DNA from 2 places in the Devosia sp. J2-20 genome. Region 2 is predicted to be linked to the other one. Evidence: predicted binding sites of a transcription regulator. Region 2 holds the regulator's gene; the other holds the start of a gene.
What was found. Region 2 encodes PhoB, which activates phosphate uptake and scavenging genes when phosphate is short. Its sites were predicted from a motif close to TGTCATNNANCTGTCAT; they were not measured.

Region 1: the regulator PhoB is predicted to act here: its motif matches at 5,316-5,332, upstream of AC0L37_RS05485 (esterase-like activity of phytase family protein).

Annotation. Positions count from the first base shown of each region.
Region 1 is NZ_CM147870.1:1,122,965-1,131,316, forward strand. It holds gene AC0L37_RS05450 (aminopeptidase P family protein) at 1-584, opposite strand, end outside; gene AC0L37_RS05455 (hypothetical protein) at 713-847, shown strand; gene AC0L37_RS05460 (hypothetical protein) at 967-1,098, shown strand; gene AC0L37_RS05465 (50S ribosomal protein L11 methyltransferase) at 1,262-2,131, opposite strand; gene AC0L37_RS05470 (putative quinol monooxygenase) at 2,250-2,540, shown strand; gene AC0L37_RS05475 (heavy metal-binding domain-containing protein) at 2,537-2,779, opposite strand; gene AC0L37_RS05480 (ATP-dependent helicase) at 2,842-5,187, opposite strand; gene AC0L37_RS05485 (esterase-like activity of phytase family protein) at 5,388-7,550, shown strand; gene AC0L37_RS05490 (AsmA family protein) at 7,703-8,352, shown strand, end outside.
Region 2 is NZ_CM147870.1:897,227-905,578, forward strand. It holds gene AC0L37_RS04385 (NAD(P)-dependent oxidoreductase) at 1-710, opposite strand, end outside; gene AC0L37_RS04390 (glutathione S-transferase family protein) at 710-1,396, opposite strand; gene AC0L37_RS04395 (LysR family transcriptional regulator) at 1,489-2,367, shown strand; gene AC0L37_RS04400 (MFS transporter) at 2,479-4,104, shown strand; gene phoB (phosphate regulon transcriptional regulator PhoB) at 4,228-4,929, opposite strand; gene phoU (phosphate signaling complex protein PhoU) at 5,030-5,731, opposite strand; gene pstB (phosphate ABC transporter ATP-binding protein PstB) at 5,806-6,588, opposite strand; gene pstA (phosphate ABC transporter permease PstA) at 6,663-8,027, opposite strand; gene pstC (phosphate ABC transporter permease subunit PstC) at 8,027-8,352, opposite strand, start outside.

The sequences.
Region 1 (8,352 bases), 230 kb from region 2:
GCCTGAATGGCAATGATCTTTTCACCAGCGCTTTGGCCGGCCCGGTTGTGTCCGAGAAATTCGATCGGGCTGACCGGCGCGCCGGGGCGGTCGCTCCAGATCGCGTCGACCAGATTGGCGTGAGGCACGATGGTGCAATGCTCGCCCAGCTGTTCGCTCAGACTGCGCACCTCGCCGGGCGTGTGCAGCCAGGGGTCATAGGCCAGCGTCCCGCCCTTGGGCACATAGCTGGACAAGTCCGGGGAATAGCCCGCGCCGAGCCATTCGTGGATGTCGACCTTGTCGGTATCGGTCTGGGCCGGGGCCTGCAGGGTATAGCGGCTATCAACGAACAGTCCCGCCTTGTCGGGGCCGACAATGGCCATGCCGGCCGAGCCGGTGAAGCCGGTGACATAGGCCAGCCGTGCGTCGCCCGCGGGGACCGACTCGCCGCGATGGGCGTCGGCACGCGGAATCAGGAAGGCGTCCACCCCGGCCTTGGTCATGGCGGCGCGCAGGGCATTCAGCCGGGGGGCGACATTGGCGGGGTCCACCTTTTCCTCAAAGCTCTGGAACACGGCGGGCGGAAAGCTGGAGGCGGTCATCAAGAAGGTCCTTGGGGCGGGAGTATCCAATAGCGGAGTGCGCTCCGGTCATGGCTGGCTTGAGCGATCAGGGCATAGCAAATCGCGCAGGAAAGCCTAACTTAGTGTCAGAACACAGGAGAGCAAATATGAGCAACGAGAAGAATTTCTTCGTCCGCACCGTCGAAGCCATGGTTGCCAGCCGCGAACGTTCCGCACAGCGTTACGTTGCGCGCTACCAGCGTGATCTGGGCCTGGGCAAAGACGAATTCACCAAGCGTTAATCAGGCCTGCACGCCTTGCAGGGGTGCTGTGCCAATTTGGGCCTAACTGAACGCTTCGGGTTGGCCTAGATAGACTGCGACGACGGCAAAAGACCGCGTCAAAGTGCATGGAGATGACGATGACTGAGAGCAAGAACGATTTTCGCAAGACACTGGGTTCGGTTATCGATGCCCGTGGTCGCGAAACGAGCCGCCAGGTCAGCTATCGCATGCAGCACCAGCTGATCGGCGCGTTCACCAAGCGCCCGTAAGGCCGCTGCAGTTTACTGCTGACGATCTGACGATCCCCGGAGCCTGCTTCGGGGATTTTGCTTTGTCTGGATAGTGTCGCACTTTGGCGCATGCGGCGCCGCTCGATGTGCGCAGTGTGTGCACCATTTCGTGCAAACTGCGCTCACCGATGCGGTGGCGCCGCTACTTCATTTCCAGCATCAGCGTGGTCCATTCCTTGCGCTGCAATTTCTGGGTCAGGGTCATGCCCTGGCGGGCATAGGCGTTGATCACGCCGCGCGCCTGATGCTGCAAGATGCCCGACAGGATAATGGTTGCGCCCTTCTGGGCTGCCCGGCCAACCGAGGGTGCCAGCGCCATGAGCGGACCGGCCAGAATATTGGCTACGATCAGATCATAGGGGCCGTTCTGGGCGATGGTCGGGTTGGTCATGCCGGTGGCTTCCACCGCGATGATCAGCTTGCCCACCCCGTTCTGCTCGGCATTGGCGATGGTGGTGGTCACCGAAATGGGGTCGATATCGCTGGCGATCACCGGGCTCTTGGTGCGCTTGGCCAGGGCGATGGCGAGCACGCCCGTGCCGGTACCAACATCGATCATGTGGCGCGGCTTCTTGCGCTTGAGCAGCATGTTGATGGCTTCAAGGCAGCCGGTTGTGGTTTCGTGGTGACCGGTACCAAAGGCCTGTGCCGCATCGATTTTCATCGCTGTCAGGCCGCCGGGGACCGGGCCGGTTTCATGGCTGCCATAAACATAGAACCCGCCGGCGCTGACCGGTGCCAGACCCTCAAGTGATTTGGCAACCCAGTTGAAATCCGGATCAATTGGCGAAACCGAAAAATCAACTTTGCCACCAAGGGTCTGGCGCGCCAGTTCAACAAATGATTCAAGGTCGGGCGGGCTATCGCAGGTGGCCTCGAAGAACCATTCGCCGGTCTCTTCATTCTCGTGGGCCGAGGCCGTCAGTGCCAGATCATCCCGTTCCATGACCGCATCGACCAGTGCATAGGCCTGATCCTTGGTGAGCGGGGCGGAGAGCTGATCGACGGACATGGCAATATTCCCTTGGTTTGTGCCTTGTTGCGCCATCGGCCCGCGGGCGTCAATCCGAGTTGTCCCCAATGTGCATGTCTCGTGCTAGTTTTGATCAGAACGCACACGGGAGTCGGCGATGTATGGATTGATGGGCAGGATGCTGGCCGCACCGGGGGAACGTGAGGCGCTGCTGGCAATCATGCTGGAGGGACATGCGCCCATGCCCGGCTGTCGCAGCTATGTCATCGCCCGCGATCCCAAGAGCGAGGATGGCATCTGGATTACCGAGGTGTGGGACAGCAAGCAGGCGCACACCGACTCGCTGCAATTGCCTCATGTGCAGGCGACCATTGCCAAGGCAAAGCCGATCATTGCCGGCTTCGCCGAATTTATCGAGACCGAGCCATTGGGTGGCAGGGGGCTCTAGAGCTGCACGGCAGTGCCCGAGACCGACACCATCAGCATCGAGCCACCCTGGCCGACCACTTCGTAGTCGATATCAACGGCCACCACGGCATCAGCGCCCAGGCGACGCGCTTCAGCTTCGAGTTCGGCAAAGGCCTGCCGCCGCGCATCGCGCAGGGTGGATTCATATGCGCCAGCGCGGCCACCGACGATGTCGCGGATCGGCCGGCCTTCGAGGGTAGGGGTGGTCGAGATGATCATGGCGGGCTCCTTAGGGCTCGTACAACGTCCAATGCATATAGGGTGAACCCAAGGCGGGCGGCTCACCCCTTGGTAACAAAACTCTCCAAGACCTTCTTGCGCCCGGCTTTTTCGAAGTCGATGGTCAACTTGTTGCCTTCGATGCCGGCGATGGCGCCGTAGCCGAATTTGAGGTGGAAGACACGCTCGCCAAAGGCGAAGGCGGATTTGTCGTTGCCGATATCGACCGAGCGGGCGACCAGATCGCCGTCAATGGTCATGGGCCCGGCGCTCTTGCGACTGGACTGCTGGGCGCGGGCGCGCTGCCAGCCGGGCGTTTCATAGACGCTCTCGAACGGGTCGGTCTTGTTGAAGCGGCTGGCGGCACCGCCTCCACCGCCATAGCCATAGCCACCATAGGAGGAACCGGTATCGGTGACCTCCACGGCGTCGGCGGGCAGTTCATCAAGAAAGCGGGACGGAATGGCGGACTGCCAGAGGCCATGGATGCGACGGTTCTGGGCGGCGGAAATGCGCACGCGCTTGCGACCGCGGGTAATGCCGACATAAGCCAGACGGCGTTCTTCTTCGAGCCCGGCACGGCCGGATTCATCCATGGTGCGCTGGCTGGGGAATGTGCCTTCTTCCCAGCCGGGCAGGAAAACCGTGTTGAATTCCAATCCCTTGGCGCCATGCAGAGTCATTATGGTGACGGCATCGGCCGCGTCAGCACTGTCGCGGTCCATGACCAGCGAGATGTGTTCGAGGAAGCCGCCCAAGGTTTCGAACTCCTCCATGGCGCGGCTGAGTTCCTTGAGGTTTTCCTTGCGACCTTCGGACTCCACCGATTTGTCGGCGCTGAGCATGTCGGTATAGCCGCTTTCCTCAAGGATCTGCTCGACCATCTCGAAGGGCTTCAGTGTCTGGGCGCGGAAGGCCCAATCGTCGAATTGGCCAATCAGGCTGCGTAGGGTGGTGCGCTGCTTGGGCTTGAGCTCTTCGGTTTCGAGTAGCAACCGCGTGGCGGACAGCAGCGGCAGGTCCTGCAGTCTGGCCGTCTCCATGAGCATTTTGAGGGTGGCATCGCCAATGCCGCGCTTGGGCACATTGATGATGCGCTCAAAGGCAAGATCGTCGGCGGGCTGGGCCACAAGGCGCAGATAGGCCAGGGCGTCGCGGATTTCCTTGCGCTCGTAAAAGCGCGGTCCGCCAATGACGCGATAATTGAGGCCGAGGGTGATGAAGCGCTCTTCGAACTCGCGCATCTGGAAGCTGGCGCGCACCAGGATTGCCACAGAGTTGAGCGGCTCACCGGCGCGCTGATATTGCTCGATCTCTTCACCGATCGCGCGGGCTTCCTCTTCGGAATCCCAGACCTGGGTGATGGCAACCGGTTCGCCCTTTTCGGCGACATCGGTCTGCAGCGTCTTGCCCAGGCGGCCTTCGTTGAAGGCGATGATGCTGGAGGCGGCCTTGAGGATGTTGGCGGTGGAGCGGTAATTGCGCTCGAGCTTGATCACCTTGGCGCCCGGAAAGTCCTTCTCGAAGCGCAATATGTTGTCGACCTCGGCACCGCGCCAGCCATAGATGGACTGATCATCGTCACCGACCACGCAGATATTGGCTTCGGGGGCGGGCTTGCCCTGGGCCAGCAGGCGCAGCCAGAGATATTGAGCGACATTGCTGTCCTGGTATTCGTCCACCAGCATGTATTTGAATTTGCGGTGATATTCGGCCAGCACGTCCGGGTTTTCCCGGAACAGGCGAATGCATTCGAGCAGCAGGTCGCCGAAATCGGCGGCGTTGAGGGATTTTAGTCGGGCCTGATAGTCGTAATAGAGCTTGCCGCCCATACCATTGGCATAGGAGCCGCTATCGGCCGAGGATACGTCCTTGGGCAGCAGCCCCTTGTTCTTCCAGCCATCCATCATCGAGGCGAAGAGCTTGGCAGGCCAACGCTTCTCGTCGATGCCCTCAACAGCCAGCAATTGCTTGATCAGCCGGATCTGGTCATCGGTATCAAGGATGGTGAAGGAACTGGTCAGGCCCACCAGACCGGCATGGCCCCGCAGGATACGAGCACCGATGGAGTGGAACGTGCCCATCCAGGGCATGGCGTCGAGACGCGGGACCAGCTTTTCGATGCGCTCCTTCATCTCCCGGGCGGCCTTGTTGGTAAAGGTCACCGACAGGATCTGGGAGGGCCAGGCGCGGTTGGTATTGATGATGTGAGCAATGCGGGTGGTCAGTACGCGGGTCTTGCCCGTCCCGGCACCTGCCAGCACCAGAAGCGGGCCGTCAATGCTCTCGACGGCGTCACGCTGTTCCTCGTTGAGGCCCTGCAGGTAGTCGACCGGCTGCTGGCTCTTGAACTGGCTGGTAATAGCACCGGCAGCGGGGCGGGCGAGGGGGTGGTCTGCACCGGACATTAATAGCCTTTCCAACACTGCGCGCCGTTGTGGGCGCAGCAGCGCGGCGTTGACGAATCTTGATTTGTTCTCCTGCGAATATAGGGATGGGGGACCACAATGTATAGAACGCGGCGGCGTCACTGATCCGTCATGCGAGCGTCATGGGACTGTAGCGTGTCCTGCTTAAGGCACCCGTTGAACTCAACGGGGGATTATCGATGTCTAGATCCAAAATGCTGGTCGGTCTGACGGCCATGCTGCTGGCCACGACGGCCAATGCCGGTGCTGCCGAAACCTTTAACCGCATTGCCAGCTTTGACGTGGCGCAGAACGCGCCGGATGCTGCGGTAACCTCCTCGGAAATCATTGCGGCCACCGATGACGGCATGATGCTGATCTATTCGGATAGCCCTGCTGGCGGCATTGGCTTTGTCGACATCACCGACGCCAAGGCGCCCAAGCCTGCCGGCTTCATGGCGCTGGATGGCGAGCCCACTTCGGTGACCATTGTTGGCAACAAGGCCTATGTCGGCGTCAATACGTCGGAAAGCTACACCATGCCTTCGGGCAAGCTGGTGGTGGTTGATATCGCCAGCCAGTCGGTCGAGGCCGAATATGATCTGGGCGGACAACCGGATTCCGTGGCGCACAACGCCGCCGGCACGCTGATCGCCGTGGCCATTGAGAATGAGCGTGACGAGGATCTCGGCGATGGCGGCCTGCCGCAGATGCCCGCCGGTTTTGTCGTGATGTTCGATATCGCCGCCAAAACCGTGACCAAGGTAGAGGTTACGGGGTTGGCCGAGATTGGCGGGGAAGACCCCGAGCCCGAATTTGTCGACTTCAACGACAATGACGAAATCGTTCTGACGATGCAGGAAAACAATGCCATCGTCATCATCGACGGCCAGACGGGCGCGGTCACAGTGCATTTCTCCGCTGGTACGGTGAGCCTGGATCGCATCGATACCAAGGCTGATGGCGCATACGCTTTCACTGGCTCGGCGACTGACCTGCCGCGCGAGCCCGACGCGGTGCAGTGGCTTGATAACGACCGGTTCGTGATCGCCAATGAAGGCGACTGGAATGGCGGCAGCCGCGGCTTCTCCATCCTCAATCGTGCCGGCGAGGTACTGTTCGATAGCGGCGCTGACCTTGAACACTATGCGGCGCGCGTCGGCCACTACCCTGACAAGCGCGCCGGTAAGAAGGGCGTTGAGCCAGAAGGGCTGGAGGTCGGCCGCTTTGGCGAGAACACCTATATCTTCGTTACGGAAGAACGCTCTTCGCTGATCGCTGTTTATAGGGATACGGGCGCCGCGCCTGAATTCGTGCAGGTGCTGCCATCGGGGATTTCACCCGAGGGTCTGGTGGCCATTCCGCAGCGCAATCTGCTGGCGACCGCCAATGAGGTTGATCTGCGCGAAGAGGGCGGCGTGGGCTCTCATGTGATGGTGTATGAACTGGCCGAAGGCGTAGCCCAGTATCCGCAGCTGATCGCCGATCTGGACGCTGAGGGACTGCCCATTGGCTGGTCGGCGATTTCTGGCGCCGTCGCCGACGCCGAAAAACCGGGCATGCTCTATGCCGTCAGCGACAGCTTTGTCAGTGCTGCGCCGGCGATCTACGCCATCGATGCGACCGCCATGCCGGCCCGCATTACCGGCAAGACCCTTGTGACGCGTGGTGGCGAAACCGCCCAGAAGCTGGATCTTGAAGGTATTGCCTTGGACGGCGAAGGCGGGTTCTGGCTGGCTTCGGAAGGGCGCACGGACCGTTTGATCCCACACGCGCTTTATCATGTCGACGCCGATGGCGAGATCGAAGAGGAGGTCGCCTTTCCCGCTGAACTGCTGGCCCAGGAGATCCGCTTTGGCGCCGAAGGCATCACCAGCACTGGTCGCGGCGATGACATGACCCTGTGGATCGCCATGCAGCGCGAATGGCAGGATGATGCCCCAGGCATGGTCAAGCTGGTCAGTTACAAGCCGGCTTCGGGCGAATGGGGTGCCGTTCACTATCCGCTGGAGACCCCGGCTGATGGCACCTGGAACGGGCTGTCGGAAATCGTGGCGCACGGCGAGTTCGTCTATATCGTCGAGCGCGACAACCAGATCGGCGCCAAGGCCCAGCTCAAGGCATTGTATCGCGTATCACTGGCCGAAATGGTCGCGGCGCCACTGGGCGGCGAATTGCCGGTGGTCAGCAAGGAGTTGGTGCGTGACTTCGTGCCGGATCTGATGGCAGGCAACGGCTACGTGCTGGACAAGGTCGAGAGCTTTGCCATCGACGCGGCCGGCAATGGCTTTGTGATCACCGATAATGACGGCGTGGACGACAGCTCCGGCGAGACCATGTTCTGGTCCATCGGCGCGCTCTAGCACGCATCGCAGATATGTTGCGGTCGGCCAGTCCTGCGGGGCTGGCCGATCGTCGTTTCGGCGCATGCAGGCCATAATTGTTGGCCAGGCATTCAAGAGTGGGGATTCTGGCGTGTATTCAACGCAGTGTCGGGGTTGCGCGGGCGCTTGTCTTGCCTACACTCTGGCGCATTAATTCGGATGACCCACGCGCTGTGCTGAACCGCATCTACATCGTTGTTGGCATGCTGGCGATCATCGTGCTCGGTGGCGCGTTCATCGCGCCATATCTGATCCAGTGGGGAGATTATCGCACCCGCATGGAAGAGCTGGCGACCGGGGTGCTGGGCACGCCCGTGACCATCCGCGGTGATATCGCCTTTGCCCTGTTACCGCAGCCCCGGCTGAGCTTTACCGATGTGCTGGTGGGGTCGCCCGAGGAGCCCGCAGCCACAGTCGACAGCGTCGAAGCCGAATTCTCGCTGATGGATTTTCTGCGCGACAATTACGATCTGACGCGATTGGTGCTGCGCGGCCCGGTCATTGATTTCAGCATTGATGAAAACGGGCTGTTCGGCAGCGGCGTCAACGTCAATACGGCCGGTGGCGGTGTTGCCCTTGGCCAAGCCAGCATTGTCGATGGCACGATCCGGCTGATGGACCGCCGGGCCGATCAGAACTTTGTCGCCGATGACGTTGACGGGGATCTGCGCCTGTCGAGCTTTACGGGGCCGTTCCAGTTCCAGGGTAGTGGGGTGTTTCGCAGCGAACGCTACACCTTCCGGCTCAATTCATCGCAGCTCGACGCAGCGGGACACTCGCG
Region 2 (8,352 bases):
AGTTCGACTGGAAAGAGCGGTGGTGTATCACCCTTGAGCATGAGTTCGCCAGCGACGCGGGCTGCAGGAGAGCAGGCGGGGGTGGCGCCTATGATGGCAAGACAACTAGCCGCATCGAGGCCCTGCCGGGGCAGCATGCTGACCAGTTCGGCCATGACAGCAGTCTGGGTGGCGTAGAGCGTATTGACGGCAAGCTTTATGGCCATAGCAGCGCCGTCGGGACCGGCGGGGTGACTGGTGTCGCCCATGGCGGACAGAATTGGCGTTGCCCGCGCCAGAGCTTCGTCGGTGCCGCCGGCGAAGAAAATGAGACTGCCCGCTTCGGCCTGAGGGCGCGAACCGGCCACAGGGGCGTCCATGAACTGCAGACCATGCCTGGTTGCCACATCTGCCAGATGGCGTAGGTGCTCAAGGCTGAGCGTAGAGCACTCAATGGCCAGCGCAGACTTGTCCATGCCGGCAAAGGCGCCGGATTGAGGATCTGTCCACACCTGGACCGAGGCTGCATCGTCGCGCAACATGGTAAGCACAAATTCCGCGCCCTGAGCAGCGTCGTGTGGGGTGGCCGAAATATTGGCACCCTTTTCGGCCAAAGGCGCGCAACGGGCAGCGGTCCTGTTCCAGACCGTCACCGCGTGCCCCGCGTCGAGGAGGTTCGCGGCCATGCGCGTGCCCATGGCGCCAAGGCCAAGAAAAGCAATATTGGCCATCAAAGTGCCTCCGCATAATTCTGCGGGAACAAGGCGCGCATGGTGTCCTCATCGAAAGCCTGTTTGACACTGAGGTGATCACCAGCGTGCCGGGCTCTGTCGGCGGCTGGGCGCGCGTTGATGGTTGCGCACCAGCGGGTCAAGGCGGGCCAACGATGCCCGCCATCTTCCCCATATACCAAGCCATTACGCACGGCAAAATCAACCCAGCCCCAGGCCGCCATGTCAGCGATTGTGTAGTCAGACCCGGCTAGCCACGGGGTCAGTGTCAGGTGCTTGTCCAGCACGGAGAAATGGCGTTCCAGTTCGCGCGCATAGCGGTTGGTGGCGTAAGCGCTGTCGGTGTGAATGTTGAGGAAATGAAATGCCTGTCCACAAAACGGGCCCAGGCCCGACGCGACAAACATCAGCCAGGAGAGCATTTGGGGGCGTGACCTGTCGTCGCCGTTGAACTGCTCCGCCCGGTCAGCCAGCCAGAGCAGTATGGCCGTTGAATCAAAGATGACCACGTCACCCTCAATAATGGCCGGGACTTTGCCATTGGGGTTGATGCGGCGAAACTCGGGTGTGTGCTGGGCGCCATCCCAGATGTCGGTGGCGACCACCTCATAGGGGTGTGCGAGTTCTTCGAGGAGCAGGGCGACTTTCGTCGGGTTTGGTGTGTTGTGATAAAATAGCTTGAGCATGTGAACCTCCTTGCAGGGTAGGTCACATTGATGGATTATTCCGCTGGAAAGCTGTAGGTGGGTATTTCTGCTATGACTTATCTGGTTCTCAGATGAATGACCGACTGCTGGCGTTGCGCGTGTTCTGCCGCGTCGCCCGTCTGGGAAGCTTTTCGCAGGCGGGTCGTGCTTTGAATCTGTCGCAGTCTTCGACATCGCGGATCGTGTCGGAACTGGAGCGTGAGCTGGGCGTGACGCTGCTAACGCGCACGACGCGGGCGGTTGCGTTGACTGAAGCGGGTGCCGACTATCTGGAGCGGGCAGAGCGCATCCTGGATGCGATGGAGGAGGCCGACCATGCTGTGCGGGGCGATGGGCGGCTGACCGGGCGGCTGCGTATCGGACTGTCGAGCAGCTTTGGTCTGCGCAAGGTGGTGCCGAGACTGGCTGAATTCATGGCGCGCCATGAAACACTGACAGTAGATCTGGCTGTTTCGGACAGCCATCAGGACCTGGTCAGCGAGGGGATCGACATTGCGTTTCGCCTGGGCGCGCTGGTCGACAGCACTACGCTGGTTCGCAAACTGGGCGAGACGCCGCGCATTCTGGCGGCCTCGCCGGACTATCTTGCGTCCCGTCCGACGATTGTCACGCCGCATGATCTGGCAGCGCATGAATTGATCGTGGGGCCGGGCGTCGTGCCGCAGGAGCTGAACTTTCAGTGCGGGGGCGAGAGAATAACCATCCGTGCTTCGGGCCGTACGACCTGCATCGCCAATGAAGGCGCGACTGCCGCGGCACGAGCCGGGCTGGGGATAACCGTATCCTCCATCTGGGGTGTTGAGGCCGAGATCGCGAGCGGACAACTGGTGCAGGTGCTGGCGGGATGGCACGTGGGCAATGTCGCGCTGCATGCGGTGTTTCCTCCCGGGCGCCAACCCAGACCGGCGGCACGAGCGCTTGCCGATCTGTTCGTCGGGCAGCGCCTCTAGGGTTGTATTGGAGTGAGTCAGACACCCACGCCTGGTGACGTGATGTGCTTGTCAAACAAGCGTGGCTAGCTCAAGACAGGGGGGTCTTCGTTCTGCTACTGAGGAGCCAAAATGCCCGATAGACCGTCCGTGCTGGCGCCGTTTCGGCATGAGACGTTCCGCCTGCTGTGGATTGCCACGCTGATGAGCAATCTGGGTGGGCTGGTGCAGTCGGTGGGTGCCGGCTGGATGATGACCACGCTGACGGACAGCCACAATATGGTGGCGCTGGTGCAGGCCTCAACGACACTGCCGATCATGATCTTTTCGATCGCTGCGGGGGCACTGGCGGACAATTTTGACCGGCGCATCGTGATGATCATTGCCCAGAGTGGGATGGCAGTGGTCTCGCTGCTGCTGGCAGTTCTCGCCTTTATGGGGCTGATGAGCCCATGGCTGCTGCTGGGGCTGACCTTTCTGATCGGGGCTGGGACAGCGTTGTTCAATCCCTCCTGGCAGGCCTCGATGGGCGATATCGTGCCGCGCAGCGATCTGGCGGGCGCGGTAACGCTGAATGCCATGGGTTTCAATATGATGCGCAGCATCGGCCCGGCGGTGGGCGGGCTGATCGTGGCGCTGGCGGGTGCGGCGGCGGCGTTCGCACTCAATGCCGTGACCTATGTGCCGCTGATCTTCTCGTTGCTGCGCTGGAAGCCGGAGCGGCCGCCGAACCGGTTGCCGCGCGAGGATTTCGGTAGCGCCATTCTGGCAGGCATTCGTTACGTGTCGCTGTCGCCCAACTTGACCACAGTGCTGTTTCGCAGCTTTTTGTTTGGTCTGTCTGCCATCGTCGTGCTGGCGCTGCTGCCATCAGTGGCGGACGAATATGTCGGCGGCGGTGCGCTGGTCTATGGCACGCTGCTGGGCAGTTTCGGGGTAGGGGCGATTGGGGGGGCGTTCATCAATGGCCGGGTGCGCGAGCGCTATAGCAATGAGTGGATCGTGCGGTTTGCCTGTGTCGGCTTCGCGCTGAGTTGCGTGGGGCTGGGGTTCAGCCGTGATGTGTTTCTCAGCCATATCGTGCTGCTGCCAGCGGGTGCCTGCTGGGTGCTTACGATGAGCCTGTTCAATGTATCTATACAGCTGTCATCGCCGCGCTGGGTGGTTGGGCGTGCCCTGTCGCTGTATCAGACGGCAACATTTGGCGGCATGGCAATGGGCAGCTGGCTGTGGGGCATCAACGCTGATGCAGTGGGGTTGGACTGGTCACTGGCGACAGCGGCGGTGGTGCTACTGGTCTGCGCGCTGGTGGGGTTCAGACTGCCGCTGCCGCAGTTTGAATCGCGCGACCTCAATCCGCTCAACACCTTTAACGAGCCGGTGCTGCGGCTGGATCTGACGCCGCGCAGCGGGCCAATCATGGTGATGGTGGATTATCGCATAGCCCAAGAGGACATCCCGCAGTTTCTGGCGCTGATGACCGAGCGGCGCAAGGTGCGGTTGCGGGACGGGGCGCGGCAATGGGCGCTACTGCGTGATCTCGAGTTGCCCGATCTTTGGGTCGAGAGTTACCACGTGCCGACCTGGGTAGATTATGTGCGGCACAATCTGCGGCGTACCAAGGCGGATGCGGAGAACTTTCAGGCGCTGCGGACTTTGCATCAGGGCGATGCGCCGCCGCGCGTGCACCGGATGATCGAGCGGCAGACGGTGCCACTGGATGACGAGACGCCGTTGCGGGGCACGCCGGAAGTCTAGGACCTAGGCAACAAATCGACACCCCTCGGGTTTGACCTGAGGGGATTGTGCTTGCGGGCAAAGGGATAGGGTAGGGCCCTCGGGTCAGGCCCGAGGGCGACGCGCAGTGGCTGGCTGCCTGCTTCAGGCGACCTGGGCGAAGCGTTCGTCGAAGGCGTAGCCGGCCCCGCGCACGGTGCGGATGGGGTCGGTTTCGCGGCCACGATTGATGGCGCGGCGGAGGCGGCCGATATGGACGTCCACGGTGCGTTCATCGACATAGACGTCGTTGCCCCAGACGCCGTCGAGCAGTTGCTCGCGTGAATAGACCCGGCCGGGATGGCGCATCAGATATTCAAGCAGGCGGTATTCGGTGGGCCCCAGATGCACGTCGCGCGCGGCGCGGCGGACACGATGGGTGGTGCGGTCGAGTTCGAGATCGCCAACCTTGAGGGCGGCCGTGACCAGATTGGGGTTGGCGCGGCGCAGCAGGGCATGGATGCGGGCGACCAGTTCGGGGACCGAGAAGGGTTTGACCACGTAGTCATCGGCGCCGGTGGCCAGACCGCGGACGCGCTCTTCTTCCTCACCGCGGGCGGTGAGCATGATGATCGGGACGCGGGCGGTTTCCTCACGGGCGCGCAGGCGGCGGCACAGTTCGATGCCCGAGATTTCGGGCAGCATCCAATCGAGCAGGATCAAATCGGGCAGCTTGTCCTGAATGGCGTGGGTGGCTTCGTCACCGGTTTCAGCGGTGACGACGCGAAAGCCTTCGGCCTCAAGATTGTAGCGCAGCAGGATGGCGATATCGCCTTCGTCTTCGACTACGAGGATAGTGGCGGGCATTGCTTGCTCCGGTCGTTCTTGCACCACGCCTGGGTGCGAGTGGCTCCACCCTTCAGCCTTCCCCATCAAGGGGAGGTGCAGTGCGGTGGATATATCTGGATCAGGCCTTGATCTGGGTGCGCTGCAGTTCTTCGACATCGCTCGAGAGCTGCTTGCCGGTCTGCAGGTAATAGGCACGTTCAGCAATATTGGTGGCGTGGTCGCCGATGCGTTCCAGGCTCTTGGCGCAGAACAGCAGATGGGTGCAGGGCGTGATGTTGCGTGGATCTTCCATCATGTAGGTGAGCAGTTCGCGGAACAGCGAGGTGTACATGGCGTCCACCTCGTCATCGCGGTTGCACACCTGAATGGCGCCTTCGGCATCGCGGCTGGAGTAGGCGTCCAGCGATTCCTTGATCTGGCGCAGCACCAGTGCGGTCATGTTGCGCACGCCATTGTAGAAGGTGGGCTGCAGGTTCAGCCCTTCGATCTTGAGCGAGCGGCGGGCAAGCTGCTTGGCCATGTCGCCGACGCGTTCAAGATCGGAAGCAACGTGGATGGCCGTGATGATGGAGCGCAGATCGGACGCCATGGGCTGGCGGCGGGCGATCATGGAAACGGCCATATCGTCGATCTTGCGCTGCATGTCGTCAATGCGCTGATCGGCGATGATGGTCAGATCGGCCAGTTCGCGATCGAGCTTGAGCAGGGCCTTGGTGCCGTTTTCAATGGCGACTTCGACCTGGCCACCCATCTCGGCGATGGTCTGGGCGAGGGCGACAAGTTCGTCATTGTAGGAAGAGACGATATGTTCGGGGGCCATGGTGTTCCTCTGGACCTGTGACGTGGCGCGACCGGCCCGCAAAAACCGGACGCCAGAGTGGGTGGGGCGCCGGACTAGCCGATGCGGCCCATGATGTAGTCCTGGGTCTGTTTGTGGACCGGGTTGGTGAAGATGTCTTCGGTGACGCCTTCCTCAATCAGGTTGCCCAGGTGGAAGAATGCCGTGCGCTGGCTGACGCGGGCGGCCTGCTGCATGGAGTGGGTGACGATCACGATGGTGTAGTTTTCACGCAATTCATCGATCAGCTCTTCGATGATGGCGGTGGCGATGGGATCAAGTGCCGAGCAGGGCTCGTCCATCAGGATCACTTCCGGGCCAACCGCAATGGCGCGGGCGATGCACAGGCGCTGCTGCTGACCACCGGACAGGCCGGTGCCTGGCTCATTGAGGCGATCCTTGACCTCTTCGAACAGGCCCGCCTTGCGCAGGGACGACACCACGATTTCATCAAGGTCGGTCTTGGATTTGGCGATGCCGTGGATCTTGGGACCGTAGGCGACGTTCTCATAGATCGATTTGGGGAACGGGTTGGGCTTCTGGAAAACCATGCCGACGCGGGCGCGCAGTTCCACGACGTCCAGATTGGGATCGTAGATATCGTCGCCATCAAGCTTGATGGTGCCGCCGACGCGGGCCCCCTCAATGGTGTCGTTCATGCGGTTGATGCAGCGCAGAAAGGTCGACTTGCCGCAGCCCGATGGGCCGATGAAGGAGGTGACGGCACGATCGGGGATATCGATCGAGATACCGTGCAGGGCCTGTTTGGCGCCGTAGTGGACCGTCACATCGCGGGCGGTGAGACGGATGGGGCGCTCGAGGGCATCGGTGGGGTTCATGGTGCTGTTCACTGATTGCTGAGTCATCTTAACCTTGCCGGCGACCATATCCATTTGTGCGTTCTCCAGTTCGGTCATGCGCGACGCTCGAGGCGCGTGCGCAGGAAGATTGCGACTGCGTTGAGAAGGATCATCATGCCGAGCAGCACCATAATGGCAGCAGAGGTGCGCGCTTCAAAGAAGTTCCGGTTTTCATTGCCCTGCCAGAGGAAGATCTGCACCGGCAGCGCGGTGGCCTGATCCATCGGCGAGCCGGGAATAGAGGCGACGAAGGCGTTCATTCCGATCAGCAGCAGGGGCGCGGTTTCGCCGAGCGCCTGCGCCACGCCAATGATGGTGGCGGTCAGGATGGAGGGGAAGGTGACCGGCAGCACGTGATGGAACACCATCTGGGTTCTGGAGGCCCCCAGACCGAGCGCGGCCTGACGCAGGGCTGGCGAGACCGCCTGCAAGGCTGCGCGGGTAGCAATGATGATCGTGGGCAGGGTCATCAGGGTGAGCACCAGGCCACCGACAAGCGGCGCTGACAGGGGCAGGTGGAAGTAGTTGATGAACACTGCGGCGCCGAGCAGACCGAAGACAATGGAAGGCACCGCGGCCAGATTGTTGATATTGACCTCGATGAGATCGGTGAGCCGCGACTTGGGCGCGAACTCTTCGAGATAGATGGCGCTGGCGACACCGATGGGCACAGCCAGGCAGATCACCACCAACATCATGTAGAGCGAGCCCATAAAGGCACCCGCCAGACCGGCTGAGGCGGGCGCAGCGCGGCTGTCGACATTGGTGAACAGGCCCCAGGCAAAATCCTGGGTGATGGCGCCATTGTCGACCAGAATGTCGACGAGATCGCGGACCGGTGCAGAAAGCTGCTGGCGCGCATCGGGCAGGTCGCGATCGATATTGCCCTTGACCCAGTTATCGACATTGGCCGAGGCGAGTAGGCTGAAATCCTTTGACTGACCCAGCAGGCTCGGATCAGCCACGAATGCCTCGCGCACGACGTGGCGCGCATTGGTTTCGGGGATGGTCAGGATGTCCTTGCTGGATATCTCAAAGCCCGCCGGCGCGGCTTCGGTCATGGCCGCTGCAATGACCTTGTTCCAGTTCAGCATGGCGACATTGCGCTGCCATTTGAGCAGGACAGCATTGTAGTCGGCATCGGACTGGCCGGCTTCCTGAACGGGTTCTGGATCGACCTTGATGATGGCGGGATCAAACGTGACCGTGAGATGCAGCGATGCCTGATGGAAGGCAGGAATGCCCTTGCGCATCACATCGGTGAACAGCAGGGCCACAAAGCCCAGCGCCGCGCAAATGGCGACAATGCCCAGGATCCGGAAGATCTGTTCGTTGAGGTGACGACGGCGCAGACCGGCGCGGATCAGCTTGGTGCGTTCGGTGGCCTGCTTGCGGCCGGGAGCCTGTTGATCGGTCATTATTCGTACTGCTCCCGGAAGCGGCGGACGATGTAGAGCGCCACGATATTGAGAAGAAGGGTCATGACGAAAAGGGTCAGACCCAGTGCGAAGGCGACCAGCGATTGCGGGCCGGCAAAATCGGTGTCGCCGGTGAGCTGGTTGACGATGGACACGGTGATGGTCGAGATCGGCTCAAGCGGGGTGCCGCGCAGGACCGGGCTGTTGCCAGCGGCAAGCACCACGATCATGGTTTCGCCAATGGCGCGGCTGACGGCCAGCAGGAAGGCGCCGACAATGCCGGGCAGGGCAGCGGGCAACAGCACGTTGCGAATGGTTTCGGACT